Regions from separate parts of the Rhizobium binae genome, predicted to be linked through region 1. Evidence: riboswitches for the same ligand, from Rfam matches in the RefSeq annotation. Region 1 holds a riboswitch; each other region holds the start of a gene.

Region 1 (2,192 bases):
GCGCCGATCCAATTTCATGAGCATGGCTAAACAACTAGGCGGGGAGAGACCCGTTCAAGGGCGACGGCGCAGTCCGCTTGCAACGCAATTGCGGCGAAAAGCCGGCGCGCCGATCAAATATTCACGACGTAAGACTCTGATAAAAGACGATTTTTCCGGTAGACTCAGTCGTATTGGCCTATAGCTCCGTGGCTAATCCGGTGCGAGGCGGCCGCGAAGGTCGTTGACTTCAATCGCCGGCTTGCCTAACCATCTTTGCTATAAGGATGGTCGCCTGACCATCCCGACATAACGGATGGTTCCGGATCGGCGTTGCGCTCTTCCGGATGAAAAGGGAATGTGACGGGGCGGACCCAAGCCGGGCGCCTTCATCACAGCCGACCCCGCGACTGTAGAGCGGTTAGGGTCTTCCATCCGGCATTCAGCGCTTTTCGCCGGCAGCCAGCAATGGTGCGGGCGGGCGGAAAGGACGAGATGCCGGAAAAGCCACTGGAAATGCATGGTGAACAACCGGGGTCGGACGCCTCTATTTCTACGAATCGTCCACCTCTTCACCGAAGCAGCCGGGAAGGTGAGGCGGGTCCGCCGGCACGATCAGGGGCGACCGGTTTCCGGTCCGCCCCGATCGTGGCCGATACCCGCGAGCCAGGAGACCTGCCATCCCGTGCCGGGCGAAAAGCCCAATCCAGGGCAAAGAGCCCGCTGCCAGCACGGAGGTTGTTTTGGCTGAACGAATGAATTCGGCTCTGCCTTGTGTGGCAGATGAGAGGCTTTCAGTCTCCTGCGTCGAGAACGTGGCGCCCCGCTCGACCGCCAGCTGTGGTATCTGCGGAGCAAATCGAGGCACCGACCTCCCCAGCAGGAGCGCCTCGGCATGACCGATTGCCTTCCCAATTCCACCCTCGTTCTCGGCGGCGCGCGCTCCGGTAAATCCCGCTTCGCCGAAAACCTCGTCACAGCGAGCGGCCTCGAGCGCCATTATATCGCGACTGGCCGGGCATGGGACGAGGAGATGCAGGCGCGGATCGATCAGCACAAGGCCGATCGCGGCTCCTCCTGGACTACGCACGAGGAGCCATTGGCGCTTGCCGAGCGGCTTGCGGCCATCGATGGCGCGGGCAGGGCGATCCTCATCGATTGCCTGACGTTGTGGCTGACCAATCTGATGATGGAAGGTCGCGATACCGCGCTACAGGCTGCCGCGCTTGCGGCGTGGCTGCCGCAGGCAAAGGCGCGCCTTGTCATCGTTTCCAATGAAGTCGGCCTCGGCATCGTGCCCGAGAACCGCATGGCGCGGGAGTTCCGCGACCATGCCGGCCGGCTGCACCAGATGATCGCGGCGAAAGCCGGCGAAGTTTATTTCATCGCGGCAGGGCTGCCGCTGAAAATGAAGGGTTGAAGTTCCATGAACCACCAGAAGATTCCCGCAACCGTCATCACCGGCTTCCTGGGTGCGGGCAAGACGACGATGATCCGCAACCTGCTTACCAATGCGGGCGGCAGGAAGATCGCGCTGATCATCAATGAGTTTGGCGATCTCGGCGTCGACGGCGACGTGCTGAAGGGCTGCGGCGCGGAGAATTGCACCGAGGACGATATCATCGAGCTCACCAACGGCTGCATCTGCTGCACGGTGGCCGACGATTTCATTCCGACCATGACCAAACTCCTGGAGCGAGACCAGCGTCCAGACCATATCGTCATCGAAACTTCGGGTCTTGCGCTGCCGCAACCGCTGGTCGCCGCCTTCAACTGGCCGGATATTCGCAGTGAAGTCACTGTCGACGGCGTCATCACCGTGGTCGATAGCGCAGCCGTTGCCGCCGGGCGGTTCGCCGACGATCACGATGCCGTCGATGCCCGCCGCGTCGAGGATGAATCGCTCGATCACGAGAGCCCCATCGAGGAGCTTTTCGAGGATCAACTGACCTGTGCCGACCTGATCGTGCTCAACAAGACCGACCTGATCGACACTGACGGCCTCGGCCGCGTGAAGAGCGAAGTCGCCTCACGCATCGCCCGCAAGCCCGTGATGATCGAAGCCAGGAACGGCGAGGTGCCGGCCAGCGTGCTGCTCGGCCTCGGCATCGGCACGGAGGGCGATATCGTCAACCGCAAGTCTCATCACGAGCTGGAACACGAGGCTGGCGAGCCGCATGACCACGACGAATTCGACAGTTTCGTCGCCGAGC
Region 2 (2,192 bases), 140 kb from region 1:
CCGCCGCAGCATGGCTCGATCACGACGATCCGCACCAATCCGGCGACAAAGAATGCAGCGACAACACCCGCGCCGCAGCCATCCGTTCCAGATCGTCCCTATGATCCCACGCAGAACAAGGTCCGCCAGGTCGGCCCGCAATTCTTCGCCGGCGACCAGGGCTCGATCGATCTTGCCAACCCGGCAACGCCAGGCCCTCAGCCGCAGCAGCAGTGACCGCTACTGCTCGCTCCGTCCCCAGCCATCATGGAAGACGAGTTCCTCGAGTGGCAGCCGCTGCCGCCAGCCTTTGACGGAAAGCTCCGGCTCGTCATACAGCCGATCGACGAAGCCGGCGCAGAGCCAGGCGACCACCTCGATATGATCGGGGATACCGAGAATGGTTTTCAGCTCGCCTTCGCGAAAGATACTGACCCAGCCGATGCCGATCCCTTCGGCGCGCGCCGCAAGCCAGAGGTTCTGGATGGCGCAGACCGTCGAATAGGAATCCATCCGCGGATTGTGCGTGCGGCCCAGCACGACGCTGCCGCTGCGTGTAGGATCGCAGGTCACGCAGATCCCAAGTGGCGCCTCGGCGATGCCTTCAAGCTTCAGGGAGCGGTACGCCTGCCGCCGCTCGCCGTCAAACATCAGCGCCGCTTCCTCATTCGCCTTGGCAAAGGCATCCCGGACACGCGCCCGCACCTCCGGTTTTTTCACCAGGATGAAATTCCACGGCTGCATGAAGCCAACAGAGGGCGCGTGATGGGCGGCCGTCAGAAGCCGCGCCACGACGTCATCCGGCAACAGATCGGGCAGGAACTGGCTGCGCACGTCGCGCCGCGTCATGATCGCGTGATAAACGGCCTCGCGTTCGGCGAGAGAAAAACCTGATGCCACCGACATGGCATCCTCATCAAAGGGTCGCATCGTCAAATCCCCAACAACGCAACCGCCCGCCGTCCGCGCGGGTTGGGTCTATCTTGCCAGGCCGGTCTTCTGACTTGGCGTCATCCGTCTGCCGCAGCCTTCCCGGCAATAGCCAGTGGCATGATGAAGCGGCAGGCGTCGGCCTTACAGCGTTGGGCACGTTCCGGTCCTGCACCGGATTCCCGATTCTCCCGCCTGACCGGCGGGCACCTGACCGGGCATCTATTTCAGTAAATGAGCACCGGGGCAAGAACCGGCGAGAGTGCGAGAGCGAAACAACTTTCGCCTGGCCTGCATCCCATTCCACTTTATCATTTATTCACATGTCAAATACACAATTCGTTTGCGCGTTTTGGGTTGCAACTCCGACATGGGCATGATCGCTCATAATGTGACCGTCAGCGTGGATGCCCGTGTCGATACGCCGGTCATGTCCGACCGAGCCGCAATTCCAGGCCCCGCGGATGTTCCAATTTTTGAAAACGATGCCTCTGACAGCCAAGCTGGCGGCGATTATCGTTGCCGTCAATCTTTGCGGCATTTCGGCCCTCGCCACCTATACCTGGGTGTATGAAACCCGGGCGCTGATCGACGGCGCCAAGGCAAACTGGTCGAAGGATGTGGAGCAGTTTGCCTCTCTGGCCGCAGGCGGCGTCAAATGGGGTAAGGCGAATGCGGTTCGCGAGGCCTATTCGCTTTACCGTGACGACCCCTCGCTCGATCTCGTGCAGTTTGCCGCATTCAACGCCGAGCCCACCGCCGTCGATAGCTGGTCACGCGACGGCATGGCCAGTTTGACCACGCCGGCCGATCTGGCGAAGCGCCTCAGTGCGAAACCCGACAAGACAACGGTCGATGATGGCGGGATATCAGCCGGATTGGTCACGATTATCGCCCCGCTGCCGGTGGACAAGTCAGGCAAGGCAACCGGTTACATCGTCACCAACTGGTCGGTCGAAAAGATTGCTTCCGAAGTCAGGCAGAAAGTCCTCGTATCGCTGCTCACGCAGTCGGTTATCACCGCGCTTGCCGTCATCGCCTTTCTTCTCGCCATGCGTAGCCTCGTTGGCCGCCCTCTCAGAATCCTCAGCGAGCGCATCGGCGCGCTGCAGAAAGGCGATCTGACCTCCCCCGTCACCTATAAAGAGAATGGCGATGAAATCGGCTTTCTCGCGCGGGCACTCGAGGTCTTCCGTCACGAGGCGATCGCAAAAGTCGAAAGAGAGCAGGCTGCTGCCGAGCAGAGCGCCGCTTTCGACGCCGAACGGGCCCATAACGCGTTG
Region 3 (2,192 bases), 1.0 Mb from region 1:
AACGGTTGAGCTGGCATTTCTGCAAAGAACGAGGACGAGCGTGCTGCCGCATCGCTCGCCCTGTCTCGCTTTATCAGGTGGTGACGATCAGCAGCGGAACGCTGACGACCAGACCGACGATAATGAAGGTCGCGACACGCATCAAGCGCAGGCGCCGCGTGCGTTCCCCACTCCAGTCATATGCCATGTCTTCCATCTCCTTGGGACAAGGAAGTAGTCCCGGTCAAACCCGGTTGAATAGAGATGACGCGATTTGCTTGCGTAAGGCTGGATCTTATCAGGGATCGCTAATGCGCCGCTCTTTCCTGGCCACGGTGTTCGGATCTGACGGCGAGGAAAGGCTCCACATCTAAAGGCGCAGCGACCAGCGCTGTCCGTTGCTGGTCATGCGAAGGACGGCGAGCGGCTCGACGTCGATCAGCCAGAAGGCGGAAAGCGGCGCTTGAAGCACATGCGCGACCGCCGCCCTGATGACGGCTGCGTGGCTGATGGCGATCACATGGCCTGCGAGCAGGGATTGCTCATCCATCCAGCCGGCAACGCGTCTGCGCAGAGCCAAAAAGCTCTCACCGCCGTGCGGTGCGGCTTCCGGATCGCTCATCCAGGCCAAGAGATCGTCAGGTTCCTCGGCCCCGATCGCCGTGATCGGCCTGCCTGCCCAGCGGCCGTGATCGCAATCGCGTAGCGCCTGGTCTGTTTCGGCTTGAAGACGAAGGGCTTCGGCGGTCTGGCGGGCACGCAAAGCGGGGCTCGTGATGATGCGGTCGGCGCGGGGCAGGGCGGCCATCCTGCCGGCCTCCTCGGCTGCCCTGTCATCGAGCGGTTCGTCGAGCGGGAACAGCGCCTTGCGGCTTGCCGCCGTCGCGCCGTGGCAAATCCAGGTGAGGCGCGTATTCACGATCGATCTCATCTCCCGGAATGCTATGGGGACGAGCCTTGCCGGCTCGGTGAAGTTTCGTTGACAGTCTCTCCGGCGAGCAGATATAACCGTGGCGTTGCGGGTTTGGAAGCCGGTGAAAATCCGGCGCGGTCGCGCCACTGTAACCAGCGTGTCGAAGGTCTTCGCGCTGGAAGTCAGACCCTGCCGCACAAGCACTCTTTCGACTGAACGCGTCATTCCGGAGGAATACATGTCTGACACCACTTTCGCGCCCGTCGCGGCACCGGCGCCGATCCCCGTAGGAGAAATCCTGCCCTGGGCCATCTTCGGCGGTCTGCTGATGCTCATAGCCGTCTATTTCGTCGGCACCGAGGAAGGCGCGATGGCGCTGTTCAACGGAATGTACGTGCATGAATTCGTGCATGACGGCCGTCACCTCCTCGGCTTTCCCTGCCACTAAGGGAATCTGACATGGTTGGAAATCTTCTGCTTCGCGGCATGCTCGCGGGCCTGATTGCTGGCATTCTCGTTTTCGCCTTCGCCCGTGTCTTCGGCGAGCCGCTGGTCGATGCGGCGATCTCCTTCGAGGAGGCGAGCGCGCAGGCGGCCGGCGAAGCTGCTGAACCCGAAATCGTCAGCCGCGCCACGCAGGCCGGGATCGGCCTTTTCACCGGCGTGATGGCCTACAGCATCGCCGTCGGCGGTCTTTTCTCGCTCGCCTTCGCCTTCGTCCACGGCCGTTTCAGCAGCCTTTCGGCGCGTGGCACCTCGGCCGTCATCGCCATCGCCGCCTTCGTGGCGGTCGTCCTGGTTCCCGGCATTAAATACCCGGCCAACCCGCCGGCGGTCGGCAATCCCGATACGATCGGCGTCAGGACCGAGCTGTTCTTCCTGATGATCGTCGTCTCGCTTGCCGCGCTGATCGCGGCGGTCGCGCTTTCACGCCGTCTTTCCGAGCGTTTCGGTCTCTGGAACGGCGCGATCGTCGCCGGCACCGCCTATCTCGTTTTCATCGGCCTCGTGCTCTTTCTGCTGCCGCCGATCAACGAGGTGCCGGAGAATTTCTCCGCGATGGTGCTCTGGCGTTTCCGCACGACCTCGCTCGGCATGCACGCGATCCTTTGGGCAGTGCTCGGCCTTGCCTTCGGGGTACTGGCGGAAAAGCGCCTTGCCGCCAAAGGCGGGACGCGGCCGGCATTTCAGTGATCCCGTCTACCGGTAGGCTCGCTGCATTCTCGCCGTTGGGCTTGACCCGGGGGCTGGTTCTCGGTGCGGGCACGCTGCTCTTCATTGCCGGAAATTGCCTTGCCCA
Region 4 (2,192 bases), 1.4 Mb from region 1:
TCGCCGCGCTGCTTCTTGCCAGCGTTGAGGAAGGTCGGCGTCGCCGGCTGGAACCGGCCGGAAATGATCTCGTCGACCACGTCGCGGGCAAGGGCCTCATCGCCACGCGCCAGCGTCAGCGCCACCATGCAGATGCGGTCCTCGTAGCGCTCGAGATAGCGTTTTCCGTCGAAGGTCTTCAGCGTATAGCTGGTGTAATATTTGAACGCACCGAGGAAGGTCGGGAAACGGAACTTTCGGGCATAGGCCTCATCGAACAGTTCGCGTACGAAATTGAAGGAATACTGGTCGAGCACCTCCTGCTGGTAGTAGCCCTCGGTCACGAGGTAATCGAGCTTTTCCCTGAGATTGTGAAAGAACACGGTGTTCTGGTTCACGTGTTGCAGGAAATACTGCTTTGCCGCCAAGCGGTCCTTGTCGAGCTGGATCCGTCCCTCATCGTCATAGAGGTTCAGCATGGCGTTCAGCGCATGATAGTCCAGCGTTTCCGCCGCTTTTACAGGGCGTTCGCCGGCGGGGTGAGCAAAAGTGCTATGCGGTTTTGCGCCCGCATCCCGCGTCAGAGTTGTTGCCGTGTCCAAAATCGTTCCATTCCGTGTTTGACGTTGGCGACATCTTCTTCCGTGCCCATGAGCTCGAACCTGTAGAGGTAGGGCACCTGGCATTTCTGCGAAATCACGTCGCCGGCGAGCCCGTATGTCTCGCCGAAATTGCTGTTGCCCGCGGCAATAACGCCCCGGATGTGTCCTCGATTCTCCGCATCGTTCAAGAAACGGATCACCTGCTTGGGAACGGCACCCTTGCCACTGTCGCCGCTATAGGTCGGCACGATGAGAACGAAAGGCTCGCGGATACGCAACGCCTCTCCGCCGCTAGAAGGAATGCGCGCCGCGCGCAGCCCGAGCTTGGTGACGAATCGGTGGGTGTTCTCCGATCGGCTGGAATAGTAGACGATCAGCCCCACCGCCGTTTTCCGGTCAGGAGAGCGCACTGATCATATCGGGACGGAAACCCGCCCAATGCCGCTCGCCGGCGATGACGACCGGCGCCTGCATGTAGCCGAGGCTGCGGACGCGATCGAGCGCTTCGGCGTCCTGCGAGATATCGACGATATCGTAATCGACGCCCAGGCGGTCGAGGGCGCGATAGGTGGCGGTGCACTGGACGCAGGCAGGTTTGCTGTAGACGGTAACGCTCATCATGTTCCTCGTGATGTCAAAGAATTCAGGACGCAATACTCGGATCGGACGCCTTGCGACGTCCGGGGCAACGCTTGATGGTGATCTGGCAAAGTCGGCGGCTTAAACGCCCGATACGATCTCTTTCCGGATTTGTGCGGGCGGCGGCCTTGATGTTCTGGACATGACTTCAACCCCGAAGTGCGCATGCGGACGTTCGGGGCAGCGCAACAGGCGCGGATCATTCCGCTTCATGCACGCGACCTTCCGGACACCCCGCCCGTGGACGTTTCGTTCAAGGCAGGTCTCCTGGCTAGCGGGTCGAAGCACCCTGCCCCGGCCTTCCCGAGGCCTCATGCCTCAGTGACCTGAAATCGGACAGTTGCTCGCCGCTTACAGTTGCGGGGGCAGCTCCGGCCTTGTTGCGCCATCATGGCGAAACGCACCGTATTCCCATCTTCGCCCCCAGATCCTGACGAATCGAAGGCACCTCGAACACTAGATATAGTACGCGAATCGAGAAAAGCGTCAATGGGTGGTTGATGCATCGCGTTACGAGCGGGCTGAAATCGCTGCGTTCCTGTGAAAAACATGGATAACGAATGTTTAAGCAAAATGGGCTGTGGAGAACATCGGAACGAATAGAGCCCGCCTGTAGCCGGCTCTGCGATCTTCAATTTCGAAGGCTCGAATCGAGCCGAATAGACAAGCGCCTATCCCCTTATTCGAAGCAGCCGGAGCGCGTTGAACGTCACCAGCACGGTGGCGCCGGTATCGGCGAGGATCGCCGGCCAGAGCCCGGTCATCCCGATGATCGTCGTCACCAGGAAGACAGCCTTCAGCCCGAGCGCAATGGTGATATTCTGAAAAATATTGCGCATCGTCCGCTGCGAAAGCGCGATCATTCGCGCCACGTCGCCGACGCGTCCGTGTAGCACGGCCGCATCGGCCGTCTCCAGCGCCACGTCGGTGCCGCCGCCCATGGCAATGCCGATATCGGCAGCCGCCAGCGCG

The links. Region 1 has a riboswitch for cobalamin ahead of cobU (bifunctional adenosylcobinamide kinase/adenosylcobinamide-phosphate guanylyltransferase). Riboswitches for the same ligand answer to the same signal wherever they lie in the genome.
Region 2: another riboswitch for cobalamin. It lies ahead of bluB (5,6-dimethylbenzimidazole synthase); the one in region 1 lies ahead of cobU (bifunctional adenosylcobinamide kinase/adenosylcobinamide-phosphate guanylyltransferase).
Region 3: another riboswitch for cobalamin. It lies ahead of J2J99_RS17870 (CbtB domain-containing protein); the one in region 1 lies ahead of cobU (bifunctional adenosylcobinamide kinase/adenosylcobinamide-phosphate guanylyltransferase).
Region 4: another riboswitch for cobalamin. It lies ahead of nrdH (glutaredoxin-like protein NrdH); the one in region 1 lies ahead of cobU (bifunctional adenosylcobinamide kinase/adenosylcobinamide-phosphate guanylyltransferase).

The regions. Positions count from the first base shown of each region.
Region 1 is NZ_CP071604.1:2,649,450-2,651,641, reverse strand. Features, by position in the region: gene J2J99_RS12990 (chloride channel protein) at 1-24, opposite strand, end outside; cobalamin riboswitch at 280-676, shown strand; gene cobU (bifunctional adenosylcobinamide kinase/adenosylcobinamide-phosphate guanylyltransferase) at 875-1,399, shown strand; gene cobW (cobalamin biosynthesis protein CobW) at 1,406-2,192, shown strand, end outside.
Region 2 is NZ_CP071604.1:2,508,427-2,510,618, forward strand. Features, by position in the region: gene J2J99_RS12290 (DUF2865 domain-containing protein) at 1-216, shown strand, start outside; gene bluB (5,6-dimethylbenzimidazole synthase) at 220-909, opposite strand; cobalamin riboswitch at 952-1,138, opposite strand; gene J2J99_RS12300 (methyl-accepting chemotaxis protein) at 1,374-2,192, shown strand, end outside.
Region 3 is NZ_CP071604.1:3,654,186-3,656,377, reverse strand. Features, by position in the region: gene J2J99_RS17880 (hypothetical protein) at 1-9, shown strand, start outside; gene J2J99_RS17875 (histidine phosphatase family protein) at 350-898, opposite strand; adenosylcobalamin (AdoCbl) riboswitch at 977-1,132, shown strand; gene J2J99_RS17870 (CbtB domain-containing protein) at 1,131-1,340, shown strand; gene J2J99_RS17865 (CbtA family protein) at 1,352-2,086, shown strand; gene J2J99_RS17860 (hypothetical protein) at 2,122-2,192, shown strand, end outside.
Region 4 is NZ_CP071604.1:4,038,996-4,041,187, forward strand. Features, by position in the region: gene nrdE (class 1b ribonucleoside-diphosphate reductase subunit alpha) at 1-581, opposite strand, end outside; gene nrdI (class Ib ribonucleoside-diphosphate reductase assembly flavoprotein NrdI) at 560-964, opposite strand; gene nrdH (glutaredoxin-like protein NrdH) at 978-1,199, opposite strand; cobalamin riboswitch at 1,461-1,687, opposite strand; gene J2J99_RS19710 (heavy metal translocating P-type ATPase) at 1,892-2,192, opposite strand, start outside.